DNA from 3 places in the Streptomyces sp. AC627_RSS907 genome. Region 2 is predicted to be linked to each of the others. Evidence: riboswitches for the same ligand, from Rfam matches in the RefSeq annotation. Region 2 holds a riboswitch; each other region holds the start of a gene.
The links. Region 2 has a riboswitch for cobalamin ahead of KUM32_RS03850 (ABC transporter substrate-binding protein). Riboswitches for the same ligand answer to the same signal wherever they lie in the genome.
Positions count from the first base shown of each region.

Region 1: another riboswitch for cobalamin. It lies ahead of KUM32_RS10635 (energy-coupling factor ABC transporter permease); the one in region 2 lies ahead of KUM32_RS03850 (ABC transporter substrate-binding protein).
Region 3: another riboswitch for cobalamin. It lies ahead of KUM32_RS16015 (prenyltransferase/squalene oxidase repeat-containing protein); the one in region 2 lies ahead of KUM32_RS03850 (ABC transporter substrate-binding protein).

Region 1 covers NZ_JAGMUE010000035.1:19,079-26,095, forward strand. Annotated here, with positions in the region: gene KUM32_RS10610 (TetR/AcrR family transcriptional regulator) at 1-274, opposite strand, end outside; gene KUM32_RS10615 (MFS transporter) at 410-2,023, shown strand; gene KUM32_RS10620 (ATP-binding cassette domain-containing protein) at 2,048-2,887, opposite strand; gene cbiQ (cobalt ECF transporter T component CbiQ) at 2,884-3,633, opposite strand; gene KUM32_RS10630 (energy-coupling factor ABC transporter substrate-binding protein) at 3,634-3,972, opposite strand; gene KUM32_RS10635 (energy-coupling factor ABC transporter permease) at 3,969-4,661, opposite strand; cobalamin riboswitch at 4,691-4,876, opposite strand; gene KUM32_RS10640 (FAD-binding and (Fe-S)-binding domain-containing protein) at 5,598-7,017, opposite strand, start outside.
Region 2 covers NZ_JAGMUE010000012.1:50,644-57,660, forward strand. Annotated here, with positions in the region: gene KUM32_RS03845 (iron ABC transporter permease) at 1-351, opposite strand, end outside; gene KUM32_RS03850 (ABC transporter substrate-binding protein) at 348-1,352, opposite strand; cobalamin riboswitch at 1,518-1,704, opposite strand; gene KUM32_RS03855 (M56 family metallopeptidase) at 1,772-2,704, opposite strand; gene KUM32_RS03860 (BlaI/MecI/CopY family transcriptional regulator) at 2,711-3,097, opposite strand; gene KUM32_RS03865 (phytase) at 3,319-4,614, shown strand; gene KUM32_RS03870 (hypothetical protein) at 4,637-6,325, opposite strand; gene KUM32_RS03875 (lytic polysaccharide monooxygenase) at 6,447-7,017, opposite strand, start outside.
Region 3 covers NZ_JAGMUE010000064.1:47,008-54,024, forward strand. Annotated here, with positions in the region: gene KUM32_RS15995 (prenyltransferase/squalene oxidase repeat-containing protein) at 1-849, opposite strand, end outside; gene KUM32_RS16000 (class I SAM-dependent methyltransferase) at 846-1,580, opposite strand; gene KUM32_RS16005 (glycosyltransferase family 4 protein) at 1,574-2,959, opposite strand; gene KUM32_RS16010 (TetR family transcriptional regulator) at 3,163-3,843, shown strand; cobalamin riboswitch at 3,834-3,989, shown strand; gene KUM32_RS16015 (prenyltransferase/squalene oxidase repeat-containing protein) at 4,097-5,365, shown strand; gene KUM32_RS16020 (SCO2322 family protein) at 5,362-6,027, shown strand; gene KUM32_RS16025 (energy-coupling factor transporter transmembrane component T) at 6,122-7,017, shown strand, end outside.

The DNA of each region.
Region 1 (7,017 bases), on a different contig from region 2:
GGTCGCCGACCGGCCACAGGGTGAGGACGAAGCGGGCCAGGGCCCGCGCAGGGTCCCGCGGGGCCGGCGCGTCCGGACCGGCGATCGCGCGCCGTACCGCCTCCGCGGCCTCCTCGACGAGCCCCTCGACCAGCGCGTCCCGGCCGGCGAAGTGGCCGTACAGGGTGCGGCGGGCCACGCCGGCCGCCGCGGCGATCTCCGCGAGACCGGCGTCGGGGTCGCGGAGCAGTTCCCGCTCGGCCGCGCGCAGGATGCGGGCGCGTGTGGTGGTCACGTCGGTACGTACCTCGTTCGGAAGGGGGTACACGCAATATTTGCACAGCACTGTGCAACAAACTACTGTGACGCCGTCTGCACATCCGTGGGCAATTAACTTGCCCCGCTTGGCCACGTCCCCCGGGAGTTCCCGATGCCTCTCCTAGCCACCACACCCGTCGAGAAGATGAACGGGCCCTACGCACGGCGCTGGTGGGCCCTCGTCGTGCTCTGCCTGAGCCTGCTGATCGTCGTCATGGCCAACACGTCCCTGATCGTGGCCGCCCCGGCGATGACGGCCGACCTGGGCCTGAGCAGCAGCGACCTGCAGTGGGTCATCGACGGCTACACCGTCCCGTACGCGGCCCTGATGCTGGTGCTGGGCGCGATCGGCGACAAGTACAGCCGCCGCGGCGCCCTGATCGCCGGTCTGGTGGTCTTCGCGGGCGGTTCGGTGATGGGCAGTCTGGTCGACGAGACGGCGCTGGTCGTCACGGCTCGGGCGATCATGGGCGTCGGCGCCGCCGTCGTCATGCCGGCCACCCTGTCCCTGCTGGTCGCGGTCTTCCCGAAGGGTGAGCGGGCCCGCGCCATCACGGTGTGGACCGCCACCTCCGGTCTCGCCATCGCCGTCGGCCCGCTGGTCGCCGGCTGGCTCCTGGAGGACCACGCCTGGGGTTCGACCTTCCTGGTCAACGTGCCCATCGCGGTCGCCGCCGTGGTCGGCGCGCTCTTCCTCGTCCCGCCGTCCAGGGCGGCCGGCATGGGCCGGATCGACTACGTGGGCGGCCTGCTCTCCATCGTCTCCGTCGGCAGCCTGGTCTACGCGGCCATCGAGGGCCCGCACTTCGGCTGGGGCACCGGCCCCGTCGTCGCCGCCGTCGTCGCCGGCGTCGGCCTGGTGGCCTTCGTGGCCTGGGAACTGCGCCACCCGCAGCCCATGCTGGACGTGCGCCGGTTCCTGCTGCGGCCCTTCAGCGGCTCGATGCTGGCGGTGCTGTTCTTCTTCTTCGGCACCTACGGCGCCATCTACTACGCCACGCAGTTCCTGCAGTTCGTGCTCGGCTACGGCGCGCTGGAGACCGGCGTACGGCTGCTCCCGCTGGCCGGAGCCGTGTTCGTCGGCGCCGCGGTGACCGGGCGGCTGACCCCGAAGCTGGGCGTGAAGGCCATGGTGGGGTCCGGCATGGTGATCGGCACCGTCGGCGTCTTCCTGCTGGTCCTCATCGAGAAGGACTCGACGTACACCGACTTCCTGGCCCCGATGCTGCTGCTCGGCCTCGCCATCGGCCTGAGCGTCTCCCCGGCCACCGACACCATCATGGGCTCCTTCCCGGAGAGCGAACTGGGCGTCGGCGGCGGCGCCAACGACACCGCGCTGGAGCTCGGCGGCTCGCTCGGCATCGCCGTCCTGGGCTCCCTGCTCGGCACCGCCTACCGCGACGAGCTGTCCGGTCTGGTCGGAGACCGGCTCCCGGCCGCCGCGCTGGACACCGCCCAGGACTCCGTGGGCGGCGGACTGGCCGTCGCCGAACGGCTCGCGGCCAACCCCTCCGCCGGACCGCGGCAGGCCGAGGCCCTGGCCGACGCCGTGAACCAGTCCTTCGCCCACGGCGTCGCCACGACCAGCCTCGTCGGCGGCATCATCATGGCGGCCGGCACCCTGGTCGTCCTCGCCGTCCTGCCCGGCCGCGGGGGCGCCCGCAAGCGGTCCGAGGACCAGCCGGCCGAAGCCCGGGACGCGGAGTACAGCGACGCGCCGCGCTGAGCCGCCCCGGCTGCCGACGGGCCCTCAGCCGGTCAGCGCGGCCAGCTCCTCCGGCGTACGCGGGCCCGTCGCCGACTCGGCCAGCATCCCCCGCGCACGCAGCAGTCCGGCCGCCGCCACGCCCCACGGCAGGCGCAGCCCCGCCCGTCGCAGGAGGTCCGTGCGGGCCAGGGTGGGGGCCGCGGGGCCGGTGTGCACCCCGGCCGTGGTGAGCAGCGCCGCGTCGTCGGACCATCGCAGGGCGAGATCGACGTCGTGAGTGGCCATCACCACGGTGGTGCCGCCCGCGCGGAGCCGGTCCAGCGTGGCGAGCAGCCGTTCCTGGCCGTCCGGGTCGAGCCCGGCGGTCGGCTCGTCGAGGATCAGCAGCCGGGGCCGCATCGCGACGGCCCCGGCGATCGCGGCCCGCTTGCGCTGCCCGTACGACAGCAGGTGGGTGGGCCGGTCGGCCAGCCCGGTGATGTCCAGCGCGGCGAGCGCCTCCGCGACCCGGGAGCGGACCTCCGCGTCGGACAGGCCCAGGTTCAGCGGCCCGAAGGACACGTCCTGGCCGACCGAGGCGGCGAACAACTGGTCGTCCGGGTCCTGCACCACCAGCTGCACCGTGGTCCGCAGCCGGGTCAGCCCCTTGCGGTCGTACGCCACCGGCACCCCCTCGGCCGTCAACGTCCCGGCCTGCGGCCTGAGTCCGCCGCTGAGCAGCCGCATCAGCGTGGTCTTGCCACCACCGTTGCGGCCCAGCAGCGCGAGCGCCCTCCCCTCACGCACCTCGAAGTCCAGACCGGCGAACACGTCCGGGCCCTCCTCGTACGCGAAGGACGCGCCCCGCAGGGCGACCAGCGCCGGCCCGGTCGACTCGCTCACGACAGCGGCCCCTTCAATACGAGGGTGAGAGCGGCCAGCGCCGCCAGCAGCGCGACGCTCGCCGCCGTGAAGGACACGGAGACGCGCGCCTCGGGCACCAGAACGCGCAGGGTGCCGTCGTACCCGCGTCCGGCGAGGCCCGACTGGAGCCGCGCCGCCCGGTCGAAGGCCCGCACGAACGCCGTCGCGCCCAGCCCGCCGAGCGAACGCCAGACGGCGGCCCGGGTGGTGAGCCCCAGCCGCGCGGCCTGCGCCTGACGGACCCGGCGCACGGAGTCCAGCAGCAGGAAGCTCATCCGGTACGTCACCAGCGCCACGTCGACCACCGGGGCCGGCACCCCGGCCCGCGCTAGGCGGGGCAGCAGGTCGGACATGGGCGTCGTGAACGCGAACAGCAGCACCCCCAGGGAGGCCGCCGAGGTGCGCAGCAGCAGCTCGGCGGCGCGCACCGGCCCGCCGTCCGCCGCCGTCAGGAACCCGCCCGGGCCCCCGACCCGCACCAGCAGCGGCAACGCCCCGGTCACACAGAAGCCCAGCGGCACCCGGTAGGCCCGCCACAGCCGGCGGCGGGGCACGCCCGCCGGGCCGAGCAGCACGGCGAGCGCCGTCACCAGCACCAGCGCCGCGCCCGGCCAGGCCGGCAGCGAGATCGCCAGCACGGTCAGGCCCAGCCCGAGCACCGCCTTGTCCACGGGATGGCGGCCGCGCCACCGACTGCTGTGCGCCGCCGCGTCGATCGGCAGCACTCAGTCCCCTCCGGGGTCGTTCCGCAGCGCCGCCGCGGCCCGTTCCTCGCCCTGCCGCCGGCCCCGGCGCAGCCCGAAGTAGTAGGCCAGCACGCCCGCGCCGAGCGCGGCCTGCACGGCGAACAGCGCCGACTCGATCTCCCCGGACGGCGGTTCGTACAGCGGCGAGAACCACGGCTCGTAGTCCGGCTCGATCTCCGTGATCGCCGCCTCCGCCTCGGCGTCGGCACCGGCGAACGGCTCCTCCTTGTGGTCGCCGAGGCCCAGCACCAGCGGCAGCACCGCGAGCGCCGCCACGGCGAGCAGCAGCACGGCGTTGATCTTCGCGTTGCGGCTCACCGGGCCACCGCCCGCTGCTTGCCGGCCTCGGTGAACAGGACGCCCAGCCGGGTCAGTTCACCCTTGCTGGACTGCACCAGCAGCCGCATCACGACCACCGTGAGCAGGCCCTCGCTCACCGCGAGCGGGATCTGCGTGACGGCGAAGACGGACCCGAACGTGCCGAGCGCGCCCAGGAAGCCGCTGCCCGGGTCGGGGAAGGCGAGCGCCAGTTGCACGCCGGCGACGCAGTAGGTCGACAGGTCGGCGACGAACGCCCCGCAGAACACCGTGACCATCAGCGGCACGCCGTACCGCCGCAGCAGCGCGTACACCGCGTATCCGGCCCAGGGGCCGACGACCGCCATCGAGAAGACGTTGGCGCCGAGCGTGGTGAGCCCGCCGTGGGCGAGCAGCAGGGCCTGGAAGAGCAGCGTGATGGTGCCCAGCACGGCCGTGATCGGCGGCCGGAACAGGATGGCGCCCAGCCCGGTGCCGGTGGGGTGCGAACAACTCCCGGTGACGGAGGGGAGTTTCAGGGCCGACAGCACGAACGTGAAGGCCCCGGCGGCACCGAGCAGCAACGTGCTCTCCGGGTGCTCCCTGACCTCACGGGTGAGTGACCGTACTCCGTGGACGACGAACGGCGCGGACGCGGCACCCCAGGCGATCGCGTGCGCCGGCGGCAGAAAGCCCTCGGCTATGTGCATGACTCGGCAGACCCTCTCCAGCACCTCGTGGATGGACGACGCGCCCTGGCCGGTCTCCTGGCTGACGGGTACCACCGCCCGTGCTCCGCCTTCCCGGGTCGCTGGGACCCAGTGGCTGCCCGTGAGGGCCGGAGCCGGACTTCCCGATTCACAGTGGCGAGGGCCGCACCGGCATCACACCGGATTTCCCGTTCACCAAGGCGAGGCGACAGTAGTGCTCCCACGGGGGTGGTGACAAGCATGCCTCCGGGCCGGCGGGCCCCCGCCCGTCCGGTGAACAGGCCGCAGGACCGCGCGGGCCTTGGGCGGCGGGCGCCCCCTCCGCCGGCCGTCACCGGTCGCCCTCGCCCAGCGCGGCGACGCCCCCCGCGCGCCCGCGGCGGAGCACCCGCGCTCCTCGTCGGACAGGTCCCGGCATACGCCGCGCCGGCCGGCAGACAGGGCAGCGGCAGCGCGACCAGCTGCGCCCCGCCGAGTCCGGCCCCCTCGATGAGCAGCACCGCCGCCACCACCGGGCCGCCGAGGATGGTGGAGATCGCGGCGGTGGAGCCGGCCGTGGCGAGGATCGCGCCCGCCCTCGGGTCACGGGCCGCGCCCGCCCGCCGCACCGCCGGCAGGGCGAGTCCGCTGCCGACGGCCATCAGGGGTGCCTCGGGGCCCAGCACCACGCCGAGCGGCAGCGCGGCCAGCACGGCGCCGGGCAGCGCACGGGGCCGACGGGCGCTGCGCCGAGCCCGTTCACCGGGAGGTGGCCCCCGGCGCCCGGCAGCCGGGTGACGATCGGTGCCAGGACGAGCCCGGCCAGGACCAGCGCGGGCAGCGGCCACCACCTGTGTGGCGCCGCGGGCCCTGGACCGCCTCGGCCTGGTGGCGGCGTCGCGTCCCGCCCCGGCGTCCTCGTGCCCGGCTCCGGCAGCCGCCCCGTGTCCCCGCGCCTCAGTGGCGCCGCCGCAGGCCCCGTGCCAGTGCCGCCGTCGCGCCGGCGGCGGCCAGCACCGTGGCCGCGAGGGCCAGAACCTTCGCGCGGGGCCCCGGGGACGCCGGGCGGGCGCCCGGAGCGGTGCCGTAGGCGCTGCCCGGGACGTCGGGGCCGCCCGCGGCGCCGGGCAGCGCCGAGGCCAGCAACTCCGCCAGGTGCACGCCCTCGTGACCACCACTGTCGAACTCGTGGATCTGCGTACGGCAGCTGAACCCGTCCGCGAGCACCACGGTCGCCTCGTCCTCCGCCCGCAGCCGCGGCAGCAGCACCCGCTCCGCGCAGGCCTCGCTGACCTCCAGATGGCCCCGCTCGAAGCCGAAGTTGCCGGCCAGCCCGCAGCAGCCGGAGTCCAGCCGCTCGGCGTCCACCCCCGCGCGGCGCAGCAGTTCCCGGTCGGCGTCCCAGCCGAGCACCGCGTGCTGGTGGCAGTGCACCTGCGCCAGCGCCCGCGCCGACCGCTCGGGCACCCGCGGCGGGTCGTAGCCCGGGGAGTGCTCGGTGAGCAGCTCCGACAGGGTGACCGTCCGCTCGCGCAGCCGGCGCACGTCCTGGTCGCCGGGGAACAACTCCACCGCGTCCGACCGGAACACGGCCGCGCAGCTCGGCTCCAGGACCACCACCAGACCGCCCGCCCGCACGTGGGCGGCCAGAGCGCGCACGGTCCGGGCGAGGACCCGCTCCGCCGTCCCGAGCTGCCCGGTGGAGATCCACGTCAGCCCGCAGCACAGCGCCTCGGCCGGCAGCTCCACCCGCCAGCCGGCCTGCTCCAGCACCCGGACCGCCGCACGTCCGATGTGCGGGTGGAAATGGTTGGTGAAGGTGTCCGGCCACAGCAGCACGGTGCCGCGCCCCCCGTCCCCCTGCGGCTCGTGACGGGCGAACCACTGCGCGAACGTCTCCTCGGCGAACAGGGGCACCTCCCGGTCCGCGACCCCCGCCACCACCACCGCGGCCCCCGACAACAGCGGCGCGTGCGTGAGCGCGTTGACGACCGGCGCGAGGCGGGTGCGGCCCACCACCCGGGCGAGCACGGGCAGCCAGCCCAGAGACCAGTCGGAGCGCCGCCTGCGCCAGGGCCGGCCCGCGAAGTGGTGGGACAGGAACTCCGCCTTGTACGTGGCCATGTCCACGTCCGCCGGACAGTCCTTCCTGCACCCCTTGCAGGCCAGGCACAGGTCGAGGGCGTCCCGGACGGCCTCCGAGCGCCAGCCGTCCCGGATCGCGCCGTCCCCGTGCCCGTCGAGCATCTCGAACAGCAGCCGGGCCCGCCCTCGGGTCGAGTGCTCCTCCTCCCGGGTCACCTGGTACGACGGGCACATCACCGTGCCGTCACTGGTGTGCTGCCGGCACTTCCCGACCCCGACGCACCGGTTGGCC
Region 2 (7,017 bases):
GACGGCACCGGACGAGGCTCCGGACGAGACGCCCAGCACGAAGGGGTCGGCGAGCGGGTTGCGCAGCAGGGACTGGAGTACGGCCCCGCACACGGCGAGTCCGGCGCCGCACACCGCCGCGAGGAGGGTGCGGGGCAGTCGCAGGTCCCAGACGATGCCGTCCCGGATCGGCGTGACGTCCGCGGCGCCGGTGCCGCCGAGGTGGGCGGCGACCACGGACCACACCTCGCCGACGCCGATGTCCGCCGGGCCGACGGTGACGGCCGCGGCCACGGAGACGCACAGGACGACGATCCCGGCCGCCGCCCACGCGGGGTGGCCACGGCCCGTCGCGCGTATGCCGGTGGTCACGTGGCGAGCCCGTGGGAGCGCAGGGCCGCCGCCAGCTTCTCCACACCCTCGACGGAGCGGACGGTGGGGTTCATGGCCTGTCCGCTGAGCAGCACGTACCGCTTCTTCCTGACGGCGGTCATGTTCCTGGTGACGGGGTTGGACTCCAGGAACTCGATCTTCTTCGCGGCCGTCTCGGCGGTCTGGGACCTGCGGGTGAGGTCGCCGAGGACCAGGACGTCGGGGTCGCGGTCGGCGACGGTCTCCCAGCCGGCCTGCGGCCATTCCTCGTGGGTGTCGTCCATGACGTTCTTCGCGCCGACCGCCCGGGTCATGATGCCGGGGGCGCCGCAGCAGCCCGCCAGGTAGGGCGAGGTGGAGTTGGCGAACCAGTACATGAGGGTGACGCCGGAGGCGTCGATGCCCGAGGTCGCCCTGTCGATCCGGCTCCTGAGTCCGGCGACCAGCTCCTCGCCGCGCTGCTCGACGCCGAAGACCCGGGCCAGGTCGCGGACTTCGGCGTAGACGGTGTCCATGGTCAGTGGCTCGACGCGGCTGCCGTCGCCGTCGCCGCCGTTGTCCTTCCCGACGCAGTCGGACGGGGACAGGTAGGCCGGCACGCCCAGTTCGGTGAACCGTTCGCGGGTGGCCACGCCGCCGGTGCCGAGGGTGGAGGCGAACGACGCGGCGACGAAGTCGGGTTCGGCGTCCAGGACCGTCTCGAAGGACGGCATGTCGTCGGCGAGCCGGGGCACGCCGGCGTTCGCCTTCTCCAGCCCCTTCATGACCGGGTCGGTCCAGGTGGCGGTGCCCGCCATGCGGTCCTCCAGGCCGAGCGAGAGCAGGATCTCCGTGGTGCCCTGGTTGAGGGAGACCGCCCGCCGGGGCGGTGCGGTGATCCTCACCTGCTGCCCGCAGTCACTGACGGTGCGTGGATAGCCGGCGGCCGTCGGCTCCGCCGCGGCGGAGCCGGTGGCGGGCTTCCCGGAGCCGCAGGCGGAGACCAGCAGGGCGCCGGTCACCAGCAGGACGGGACCGCGGAACGAACGGCGGCAGCGGGGACGGCGGGAGAGGCGGAGAGGACGGAGGAGGCGGCGGGGGCCGACGGGGCGTGCTGCGGGCAAGGAAGATCCTCTGGCGTCGAGGGCTCATACGCGAAGCCCGTTCGTACGGTGCGGCCCGCGCCCTGCGCGGGCGCGGGTGCCAGCAGGTCTTCGGACTCGGGATCGACCGGACGGGACGCCTTCCCGGACGGCGTGTGCCGCCCAGTGGCCCGTGTCCCGCCCGTCCCCCTCACCGCTGCGCGTCAGTTCCGGACTCTCACCGGATTCCCTGACCCACCAGGTGGGTACGACTGGCTCCCGCAAGCTACCACAGGGTCATCCCGCCTCCGCGGGGGCGGCCGGCTGCCCGGCCGCCCCGTCCTGGCCCCTGGCGTCGCTCACAGGGGCGTCGCGGCGCGGAGGATGAGGAACATGGTGACGGCGGCGTTCGCGGACGACATCGCCGACACGGCGGTTCCGGCGGCCGCCGCCCACGCCGCCAGGCCCACGGAGGTGAACACCGAGGGCCAGGTGCGGGCCGTCGGCGCGGGGCCCAGCAGGGCGGCCACCCGGCGCGGCACCGGGCCGGGGGCCGCGAGGCCGGCGAGGGTGGCGACGGGGGTGCCCCGCGAGACGAGGGCCGCCTTGCCGATCGCGGTCGCCACCGCGCGGCGGCTGCCGACCGCCCGCGCGGCCGCCTCGTCCGCCCACCGCTCCGCCGTGTAGGCCACGGCGGTCCGCAGGGGCCGCAGGAACGGGTTGGCCAGCGCGGCGAGCCGGACGGCGAGCAGGAAGCGGTGGTGCCGGGCGGCGAGATGGGCCCGCTCGTGGGCGAACAGCGCGCGCCGCTCGGCCGGTTCGAGACAGTCGAGCAGGGCCGTGCTCACCACCACACGGTCCCGGTCCCCGCCGGGCAGCGCGTACGCGTAGGGCACGTCGTCCGGCAGTACGGCGACCCCGGTGCCCGGCAGCCCGGCCAGTGCGCGGTGGGCGCGGCGACGTACCCTGCCGTGCCGCCACAGGGCCCGTGCCGAGGCCACGACCACCGCGCACAACGCCGGGATCGCCGCCTTGCCGACGACTTCGTCGTACGGCACCGCCGCCCGGACCTCGGGGTCCGACCAGCCGTCCGGCAGGGGGTTGCCCGGCAGCTGCGCGGTGCCCACCACCATCACCAGGGCCAGGCAGACGGTGCTGCACAGCGCCATCACGGCGGCCACGGCGGTGAGCAGCCGGGTCGCGGTCCGCGGGTGCAGATGCTGTTCGGCCAGCCGGGCGATCGGCCACGCCGTCAGCGGCAGGACCAGTGGCAGGAAGACGAAGACCCCCATGAGGCGTCAGTCTTCCTCCGTGTCGGGCGTGTGCCCCAGGAGGTCGCGCAGCAGCCGCTCGTCGTCCGGGTCGAGGCCGGTGACGAAGCTGGCCAGCACCGCTTCCCGGTCGTTCTCGGCGTCCAGGACCTTGCGCATCTTGCGCGCGGCCAGGCCCGCCTGGTCCGAGGCGGGGGTCCAGGCGAAGGAGCGGCCCGCGCGCTCGCGGCCGACCGCCCCCTTCTCCAGCAGGCGGGTCAGGATCGTGATCACCGTGGTGTAGGCGAGGTCGCCGCCCAGGCGCTCCTGCACCCAGCCGGCCGTCGCGGGCCCGTCCGCCTCGCGCAGCGCCGACAGCACCAGCGCCTCCAGCTCGCCCTGGCCCCGCCGCCGCGGACGCCGGTGATCCGTCACGACCCGCCTCCTTCCGCCGCTGTGCGTCGTCCGAGGTCACATCGTATAGAAGTCCGTGCGGAGCCCTTCCCGAGCGCCCCGGACGGTCCCCGGGGGCCGCGTCCGCCGTTCCCCCACCGGTCTCCTTTCCTTCACCGCGCGGACCTCTCGGCGACCGACTCCGCCACCAAGATCACCCGGTGTAACACCGCTGTCATGTTCCCGACTTCAGGAGAACCGACGTGACCAGCCCCCTCAGGCGGCCGGCCGCCTACGCCCTCGCCGCGGCCGTCGCCCTGCTCCCCGCGATACCGGCCATGGCCGACAGCGACGACACGCTGCCGGCCGTGCACCCGCGGTCCGAGACGGCCCCCCTGTACGACGACGAGGCCGGCGGGAACGCCGACGCGGACGACCCCGCGATCTGGCGCAACCCGGCGAACCCCGACCGCAGCCTCGTCGTCGCCACGGCGAAGGAGGGCGGCCTGCGCGTCTACGACCTCGACGCGCAGCTGGTGCAGTCGGTCCCGGCTCCCCCCGGGCCCGGCCCCGACGACGCACCCGGCCGCTTCAACAACGTCGACCTCGTGCACGGCATGAAGCTGTCCACCGGACGGGCCGACCTCGCGGTCACCTCCGACCGGGGCAACGACCGGCTGCGCGTCTACCGCGTCGACCCGGCCAAGCCGGACCGCCCCCTCACGGACGTCACCGACCCGGCCGCCGCGCCGATCTTCTCCGCCGACCAGGACGAGATCAACGAGGAACGCACCGCGTACGGCCTGGCGACCTGGACCGACAAGGCGTCCGGCCGCTCGTACGCCCTGGTCAGCCAGCGTGAGCGCACCAGGCTCGCCCTGCTGGAGCTGACCGCGACCGACTCCGGGCACGTCGGCTACCGCCAGGTCCGCACCCTGGACCTGCCCGCTTCCTTCCGGCTGCCGAACGGCACCGACTGGTCCCCCTGCGGGGAGCCCGGCGAGCTGCCGCAGGTCGAGGGCATGGTCGTCGACCCGGCGAACGGCACCCTCTACGCCGGCCAGGAGGACGTCGGCGTCTGGCGTCTGCGCGCCGACCTGACCGGTACGCCCCGGCTCATCGACAAGGTCCGGGAGTACGGTGTCCCGGCCACCTACGACGAGCCCAGCGACGAGTGCGTCGCCGGTGAGGACCCCGGCTACGGCGGCACCCGGCTGACCGCCGACGTCGAGGGGCTGACGCTCCTCCAGGAGGCGGACGGCGACGGTTACCTGCTGGCCTCCAGCCAGGGTGACAACACCTTCGTCGCCTACGACCGCGAGATCGGCGACCGCAACGAGTACGAGGGCGGCTTCCGCGTCACGGCCGCCTCGGGCGGCCCGGACGGCTCCGAGGAGTGCGACGGCGCCGCGGTGCTGAACCAGCCGCTGGGCAGCCGCTACCCCAACGGCCTGCTCGTCGTGCAGGACGGCCACGACGCTCCCGGTGACGGCGACCGGTCCGCCACCAACTTCAAGTTCGTCGACCTGGGCAAGGTCATGGACACGCTCGACAGCTGACGCCGACGGGCACCGAGCCGGCTCAGCGGTCCGCGGCGCAGCAGTCGCCCGGACCGCCCGGGGCCGGCCCGGTGCCGAGGCGGCAGAAGCAGGAGGCGTCGACCCGCACGTCGGCCAGCGCGGCGGCGAACGTCAGCTGCTGCGCCACGATCCGCGCCTCCCCCGTCCTGCCCAGGCGTACCAGGCACTCGTGGAGTCCGTGCAGGGCCCAGACGTTGCCGGGGTGCTGCAGGGGGCGGGGCAGGGTGTCGTCCAGGCCCAGGTCGGCCCGGTAGACCGCCTCGGCCTCCGCGACACGGCCCTGTTCCAGGAGCAGGGCGCCGTAGGCGTGCCGGGTGGGCTGCATCCAGCCCCACGGTTCGTCGTACGGCAGGTTGTCGTCGAGTTCCACCGAGCGCTCCAGTGCGGCGAAGGCGGCGGCGTGGTCGCCCTTGCGGTACTCCAGTTCGCCGTCGAGCATGGCGGAGGCGACGGCGAGGATGTCGGCGCAGGTGTTGTTGAACAGCGTGCGTGTCCCCGGCACGCGGGCCACCGCCGCACGGAACAGGACGCGTTCGGCCTCCGCCCCGGCGATCTCGCCGGTGGCCGAGAGGGCGACTCCGCGGGCGTAGTGGAGCATCGCGGTCGTCACGCGGTACAGGTCCGGGTCGGCGGGCAGTGGCAGCCGGAGGATGTCCGCCCAGCGGCCGAACCGGATCAGCACGTGCACCCGCATGGCCAGGAAGCCCTCCAGCCAGTCGGCCATCGGGGGGCTCTCGACGCGCAGCAGTTCCTCCGGGACGGACGCCTCCAGTCGCGCGGCGGCGTCGAGGGCCACCTCGTACTGGCCGAGGAGCATCGCGCCGTAGATCTTGAAGTGGTGGTTGTGCGCACGGTAGAGGGTGTAGAAGTTCATCGCCCCGGCCCGCGCGTGGTACTTCTCGTCGGCGGCGATCGCGGCGCTGTTGTCCGACACCACGCGCCGGTAGTCGCCGCACAGCACTTCCAGGTGTGACGGCATGTGCAGGAGGTGCCCGGCGTCGGGTACGAGGCCGCGCAGCCGGTCGGCGACGGGCAGGGCCGCCTCGGGGGTGGCGGACATCTCCATCAGGTGGACGTACAGGTGCAGGACGCCCGGGTGGTCGCGTCCGGTCCCGGTGGCCAGCGCCCGGTCGAGGACGCCCTTCGCCTCGAGCGTGCGGGCCCCCTCGGCGGGCAGGCCCGTGCGCAGGTCCCACAGCTGCCAGGGCGTCAGGTTCATGAGCGCGTCGGCGTAGAGGGCGGCCACGTCCAGGTCGTCCGGGGCGAGTTCGTGGACGGCCCGCATGCTCTCGGCGTACGGCGCGTTCCACACCGAGCAGTCCTCGACGGCACGTGCCTGCGGGTAGCGGGCGCGCAGGGCGCCGATCAGGGCGCGTTCGACCGGGGTGGCCCGGTCCGCCTTCTCGTGGGCGCGTTCGACGGCGGCGTGGGTGCGGTCGACGGCCCGTGCGAGCTCCTGGGCGTCGAAGGCCTCCCAGGGCTTGTTGTAGTTGGGGCCGAGGGCGTAGGCGATGCCCCAGTGGGCCATGGCGCAGTCAGGGTCGGCCGCGGCGGCGGCCTCGAAGCAGGAGACGGCCTCCTCGTGGTGGAAGGCGTACGTCCACACGAGCCCGCGGTCGAACCACCGTTGCGCCTCCGGGGACGAGGTCGTCACGGGGCGGCCGTGGGTGCCGAGGTCGTAGTAGTCCATGGGGGGACGTATACCGCACACCCCGGCGGGCACGGAGGACTTCACGTGACGGTCACACCGACCGGTGCTCCCCGCCGGACGCGGCGCGCCCGGCGGGGGTGGGGGGACGGGGTGGTGCGGGTCAGCCGAAGTCCACGTCGCTGCACAGGAAGTACGTCTGGTCCATGTGCGACGCCTGCCAGATGGTGTAGACGACGTGCCGGCCGCTGAGGCCCGACGTGCTCACCGGGATCTCGTAGTTCTGGCTGGGGGCGTACCTGCCCGTGGTCGCGACCAGTTGGAGGTCGTCCCAGCCGAGGGGCTGCGTGGCGGGGTCGAAGCCCTGCCGGGTGACGTACACCCGGAAGTAGTCGGCGCCGTGGCTGGCCTGGTCGTACAGCTTGACGGTGAAGTCGTCGGTGACGGCCGTGGTCTTCCAGGCGCCCACGGTGTCCAGGGAGTCGTAGCGCCCGCCCTCGGTCCGGCCGCCGCTGCAGAGCTGGCCGTCGGGGACGACGGCCGGGAAGTTGCCGCCGGAGCCGTTGCGGTACAGGCCGTTCCAGTTCCACATGGCGTTGGGGTCGTCCTGCCACGCCTGCCAGCACATCGGGTCTTCCTGGGCCATGGCGGGGTTCTGGAAGTCGTCGCCCCAGCGCAGCCAGCAGCCGTAGTTGCGGGAGGCGGGGTCGACCACCGAGCCGTGGGCGACGGCG
Region 3 (7,017 bases), on a different contig from region 2:
CCAGAGGGCGAGCGCGAGTTCGGCCGACTCGCCGCCCGTCACCCACGGGTTGGGGACGACGCAGCGCACGCCGAGGCCCGGGACCACGAAACGGTCCCAGCTCTCCGCGATGCGGGACCTGGCCTCCGTACCGGTCAGCGCGCCGCCCAGCACCGGGTAGTACCAGTCCATCGAGTACCGGCCCTTGTCCAGGAACCGCTCCGGGTGGCGGCGGATGGCGTGCCGCAGGGCGCCCGCCGCCAACTCCCAGTCGGGCTGCGGCTCTTCGCGCTGCTCCGCGATGGCGAGCGCGCAGCGCAGCGCGTGATGGACGGAGGAGCTGCCGGTCAGCAGCGCGTCCGGCGTGTCCGTGCCGTCGTCGTCGCGTCGCCAGCCGATCTGCCCGCCGGGCTGCTGCAGGCGCAGCACGAACTCGACCGCGCCGACGACGACGGGCCACATCCGGTCCAGGAAGGTGTCGTCGCCGGTGGCGAGGTAGTGGTGCCAGACGCCCACGGCGACGTAGGCGACGAAGTTGGTCTCCCGGCCGCGGTCCGTGACGTCGGCGAAGTCGCCGTCGGCGTACGCCGCGTACCAGGAACCGTCGGGGTTCTGGTGCCGGGCCAGCCATGCGTACGCCCGCTCGGCGGCCTCGTGCTCGTCGGCCGCGTCCAGGGCCATCGCCGCCTCGATGTGGTCCCACGGGTCGAGGTGGTGGCCGCGGAACCACGGGATGGCGCCGTCCTCGCGCTGGACGGCGAGGATGCCCCGGACGGTCGCGGCGGCCTCGGCCTCGGTGAGGACTCCGGGCAGGACGAGGTGTTCGGTGCGAGGAGTGCGGGGCGTGCCGGGAGTGCGGGAAGAGGTCACGCGGCGTCCACCGGCGGCAGGTGCGGCTTGGTCGCGTAGGCCACGAAGCTCTTGCCGATCAGCGGGTTCAGCGCCTGCTCGGCGACCCGGGTGGCCAGGGGCTTCTTCATGATGTCCCAGACCAGCAGCTTGTGGTACGCCCGCACCGGCAGCGCCTTGTCGTTGTCGACGCCGAAGGCGCACTTCAGCCACCAGTACGGCGAGTGCAGCGCGTGCGCGTGGTGGGTGCCGTACGGCCTGAGGCCCGCCTCGCGGATGCGGGCGAGGAGCTGGTCGGCCTTGTAGATGCGGATGTGGCCGCCCTCGACCTCGTGGTAGGCGTCGGACAGCGTCCAGCAGACCTTCTCGGGGCCGTAGCGCGGCACGGTGACGGCGATGCGCCCGCCGGGCTTGAGGACGCGGACCATCTCGGCGAGGACGCCCTTGTCGTCGGGGATGTGCTCCATCACCTCGGAGATGATGACGACGTCGAAGGACGCGTCCGGGAAGGGCAGGGCCAGCGCGTCGCCCTCCATCGCCGTGGCGGTGGCGCCGGCCGGGGCCTCGCCGGCCTCCTTCATCGCCGCGAACCACTTGGCGACCTCGCGGATCTCCTCGCCGTTCCGGTCCAGCGCCACGACGCGGGCGCCGCGCCGGTAGCACTCGAACGCGTGCCGGCCGGCGCCGCAGCCGAGGTCCAGGACGCGGTCGCCCGGGGCGAGCGGGAACCGGGAGAAGTCGACGGTCAGCACGTGGCCCTGCTTTCGGGGTAGACGCCGGTATCACTGGTGGCCGGGGTCGCGGGCACGATCCTCGGACCGGTCGTGGAGGAGGCGCCGAGGGCCTCGCGGTAGCGGGCGACCGTGCCCTCGGCGGCGCGGGCCCAGGTGAAGTGCCGCAGGACGCGTTCGCGTCCGGCCGCGCCGAGCCGGGCCCGCAGTTCCCGGTCGCCGAGCAGCCGGTTCAGTCCGGCGGCCAGCGCGCCCGCGTCGCCCGGCGGCACCGCGAGGCAGGTCTCCCCGTCGCGTCCGGCGACCTCGGGGACGGCTCCGCCGGTCGTGGCGAGCAGCGCCGTTCCCGTCGCCATGGCCTCGGCGGCCGGCAGCGAGAACCCCTCGTACAGCGAGGGCACGCACGCGACCTCGGCCGACCGCACGAGGTCGACCAGCTCGGCGTCCGGGATGCCCTTGACGAACTCGACGGCGCCGGCGAGCCCGTACCGCTCGATCGCCTGGGCGACGGGGCCCTCGGCGGGCCGCTTGCCGACGACGACGAGGTGGGCCCCGGGATGCTCGGTGCGCGCCTTGGCCAGCGCCTCGACGAGGAAGACCAGGCCCTTGAGCGGTACGTCGGCGCTGGACGTGGTCACGATGCGGCCCGGCACCCGCGGCACCGACGGATCGGGCGAGAAGAGGTCGGTGTCGGCCCCGATGTGGACGACGTGGATGCGGTCGTCCCGTACGCCGAGGTGGTCGATGATCTCCTGGCGGGAGGTGCCGGAGACGGTGAGCACGGACGGCAGCCGGCGCGCGACGCGCTTCTGCATGCGCGTGAAGGCGTACCAACGGCGCACGGAGTACCGGCGCTTGCGGGAGCCGGCGGCGTCGAGCTCCAACTGCCGGTCGACGGTGATGGGGTGGTGGATGGTCGTGACGAGGGGGGCGCCGACGTCACCGAGGAGCCCGTACCCGAGGGTCTGGTTGTCGTGGACGACGTCGAAGTCCCCGCGGCGGGCACGCAGATGGCGGCGGGCGCGCAGGGAGAACGTCAGCGGTTCGGGGAAGCCGCCGGTCCACATCGTGCCGACCTCGAGCGCGTCGATCCAGTCGCGGTACTCGTCGCGTCTGGGGGTGCGGAAGGGATCGGGCTGGCGGTAGAGGTCGAGGCTGGGCAGCTCGGTGAGGGACAGCCGGTCCTCCAGGCCCTCGTCGAGCACGGGATAGGGCTGGGCCCCGATGACCTCGACCCGGTGGCCCAGGCGGGCCAGTTCGCGCGAGAGGTGGCGGACGTAGACGCCCTGGCCGCCGCAGAACGGGTTCCCCTTGTAGGTGAGCAGTGCGATGCGGAGCGGTCGCGATCCGTCGGCGGCGGGCTCCGGGCGGGGACCCTCCTGACTGGCCTCAGCGGTCACTCCGGACCCCCTCCTCACTGCGCTGTCCCGCGACACTACGTCGGACGATAATCTAGAACAAGTTTCAGACTTGATCGTCAGCTTGATCGCCGGCTTGATCGTCGGAGGATCCGAATCTACCGGCAGGTAGGAATGCTGTGACGAGTGGATCAGGTGATTCACGCCACGGCGCGGCGGACGGCCGGGCGGACCACGGGGAGAAGGTGACCGAGGTGGACAAGCACGCTGCGGAGGGGGCCGGTCCCGCGCAGCGCTCCGCCGCCCCTCCCCTCACCGAGCGGCAGGAGGCACGCCGCCGCCGCATCCTGCACGCGACCGCCCGGCTGGCCTGCCGGGGCGGTTTCGAGGCGGTGCAGATGCGTGAGGTCGCGGAGTCCTCGCAGGTCGCCCTCGGCACGCTGTACCGCTACTTCCCGTCCAAGGTGCACCTGCTGGTCGCCACCATGCAGGACCAGCTGGAGCGGTTGCACGGCACCCTGCGCAAGAGTCCGCCGGCCGGTGAGACCGCGGCGGACCGGGTGGCGCTGACCCTGATGCGGGCCTTCGGCGCGCTGCAACGCGAACCCCGGCTGGCCGAGGCGATGGCCCGTGCCCTGACCTTCGCCGACCGCAGCGTCTCCGCGGAGGTCGACCAGGTCTCCCGCCGGACCACGGCGATCATCCTGGACGCGATGGGCGGCCTGGAGGACCCGACCCCCGAGCAGCTCTCCGCGGTCCGTGTCATCGAGCACACCTGGCACTCGGCCCTGATCACCTGGCTCTCCGGCCGCGCGTCCCTCGCCCAGGTCAAGGTCGACATCGAGACGGTGTGCCGGCTGATCGAGCTGACGCGGGCCGGGGCGAGCGGACGGGCGGCCCGGCCCGGCCCTCTTGCCTCCGGGTAAAGTGGCCGCGTCGTCATCACACCCGTACGGGGGGAAGCCGGTGCAATTCCGGCGCTGACCCGCAACCGTGAGCCGCCCGCCGAGGCCCCTCGGAGATCTCCTCGGGCGGTGAGCCGGAATGCCCCGCGCGGACGTGACCGGCTCACGTGCCCGGCGCCCGCCGGAGCACGGGCACCGTCGAGGCATACGGGGCCGAGCCGCCCGGGGTGTCCCGTGCCGCCCGGCCCCGCGCAGGGAAAGGCACCCGCCGCTCATGAACGTCCGCCGTCGCAGCAGCGCCGCGGCCCTGGCCGCCATAGCCGTGATCGGCGCCGCAGCCGCGCCCGCGGTCGCCGCCGGTCCGTCGCCCTCCCCGTCCGCACCCGCGTCCGGGTCCTCCGGGCTGTACGGCACCGCGGACCCCCAGTACGACGGCGTCTGGCGCCAGTCCCTCGCGCTGCTCGCGCAGAAGACCGTGGGCCTGGTCCCTTCGTCGAAGGCCGTGGAGTGGCTCACGGGCCAGCAGTGCGACAACGGCGCCTTCGCCCCGTACCGCGCCGACACCACCAAGGCGTGCGACGCCAAGACCATGGCCGACACCAACAACACGGCCGCCGCCGTTCAGGCGCTGTGGGCCGTCGGCGGGCGCGGTGACGCCGTCGAGGACGCCCTCACCTGGCTGAAGTCCGTCCAGAACAAGGACGGCGGCTGGGGCTACAGCCCCGGCGGCCCCAGCGACGCCAACTCCACCTCCCTCGTCATCGGCGCGCTGACCGCCACGGAATCCGACCCCGAGCAGGTCGTCAAGGACGGCAGGACCCCGTACGACGCCCTGCTGACGTTCGCCCTGCCCTGCGCGAAGGACAAGGGCGCGGGCGCCTTCGCCTTCCAGCCGGACGAGGACGGCAAGCTGCTCGCCAACGCGGACGCCACCGCCGCCGGTGTCCTGGGCGCGCTCGGCAAGGGCCTGGTCACCGAGGCCGGCGAGAAGACCGGCGCCGCCACCTGCGCCCACACGGGGAAGCCGACCCGGGACCAGGCCGCCGCGAGCGGCGCCGCGTACCTCGCCGACGCCGTCGCCGAGGACGGCCACCTCACCTCGGCGCTCGGCGGCTCCGCCGACCAGCCCGACTACGGCAACACCGCCGACGCCGTCGTCGCCCTCGCCGCGCAGGGCGGCGCGGACAAGGCGGCCAAGCCGCTGGCCTGGCTGCAGAAGAACGCCGCGAAGTGGGCCGAGGAGAGCGGCCCCGCCGCCTACGCCCAGCTGATCTTCGCCGCCCACGCCACGGGCACCGACCCGCGCGACTTCGGCGGCACGGACCTGGTGGAGCGGCTGGGCGCCACGGGGCCGGCCACCACGGGCGCCCGCGTGACGGACACCGCGACCGTGAGCGAGGAGGACGGCGCCAAGGACGAGAAGAAGGACGACTCCTCCGTCGGCGTCTGGTGGTTCGTCGGCGTCTGCCTCGTCCTCGGCATCGGCGTCTGCGTCGGCTTCCTGCTCAGCGGCCGCAACAAGAAGAAGCGGCAGCAGCCGTGAGCCGCCGCCTCGCCCCTCTGCTGCTGGCCGCGATCGTGCTGCTCGCGGGCGCGGGCCAGGCGCAGGCCGCCGGCTACCGGTACTGGTCCTTCTGGGACCGCGACGGCGGCCAGTGGGCCTACGCGACCCAGGGCCCGTCCCTCGCCCGCCCCTCCGACGGCGACGTCCAGGGCTTCCGCTTCGCGGTGAGCGAGAACTCCGCCGACGCGGCCCGGCCGCGCGGCACGGCGGACTTCGCGACGATCTGCGCGAGGACGCCCGCCGAGGAGGGCCGCAAGCGCGTCGCCCTCGTCCTCGACTTCGGTACGGCGTCCGACGCCCCGTCCGGCGAGACCCCGCCGAAGGGCCGTACGGCCTGCGCCCAGGTCTCCCCCGACGCGACGACCGCCGACGCCCTGGCCGCCGTCGCGGGCCCGCTCCGCTACGACACCAACGCCCTGCTGTGCGCCATCGCGGGCTACCCGGAGTCGGGGTGCGGGGAGCAGGTGTCGCGGAAGGGGGACGCGACGTCCACCGCGGCCCCGGAGCAGTCCCCGGACCAGAAGAGCACGTCGGACGACGACGGCCCGTCGGTCGGCCTCGTCGCGGGCATCGCGGTCATCGCCGCCCTGGGCGCGGCAGGGGCCTGGCAGGCAAGGCGGCGCAGGAATGCCACCGACTGACCCTGCGGACAGTCGTGCCACCGGAGCAGCCCGGCCTGCGGACAGTCGTACCGCGCGGGCAGCCCGGCCTGCGGACGGTCGTGCCGCCGGGGCGATCGGGGTCCCCCCGTTCGGGCGAAGCCGAGGGCGAGGGAGGACGGGCGCGGGCGGCGCCCCGCCCGCGCCGGCCGACGTGCCCCTCCCCCGGCACCAGCGAGGCACCGCACTCCACCCCGGCGCCTGGTGGCTCTGGGCCCTCTCCCTCGGCACCGCCGCGACCCGCACCACCAACCCCCTCCTCCTCGCCCTCCTCGTCGCCGTCTCCGCCTACGTCGTCACCGTCCGCCGTACCCACGCCCCCTGGTCCCGCTCCTACGGCGCCTTCGTCAAGCTCGCCCTCGCCGTCCTGCTCATCCGCCTCCTGTTCACCACGGTCCTCGGCTCCCCCATCCCCGGCACCCACACCCTCGTCACCCTCCCGGAAGTCCCCCTCCCCGACTGGGCCCAGGGCATCCGCCTCGGCGGCCGGGTCACCGCGGAGGGACTCACCTTCGCGCTGTACGACGCGATGAAGCTGGCCACCCTCCTCATCTGCGTGGGCGCCGCGAACGCCCTCGCCAACCCCGCCCGCCTCCTCAAGTCCCTCCCCGGTGCCCTGTACGAGATGGGCGTGGCTGTCGTCGTCGCCCTCACCTTCGCCCCGAACCTCATCGCCGACGTCCAGCGCCTGCGCGCCGCCCGCCGCCTGCGGGGCCGCCCGGACACCGGCGTACGCGGCCTGCTCCAGGTCGGGCTGCCGGTGCTGGAGGGCGCCCTGGAGCGTTCCGTCGCCCTCGCCGCCGCGATGGACGCCCGCGGTTACGGCCGTACCGCCCAGGTCCCCGCCCCCGTGCGCCGTACCACCGCCGTCCTCACCCTGGGTGGACTGCTCGGCGTCTGCGCGGGGACGTACGGGCTGCTGACCGCCGCGGGCGGCACGTACGGCGTGCCCGTCCTCCTCGTCGGCGTCGC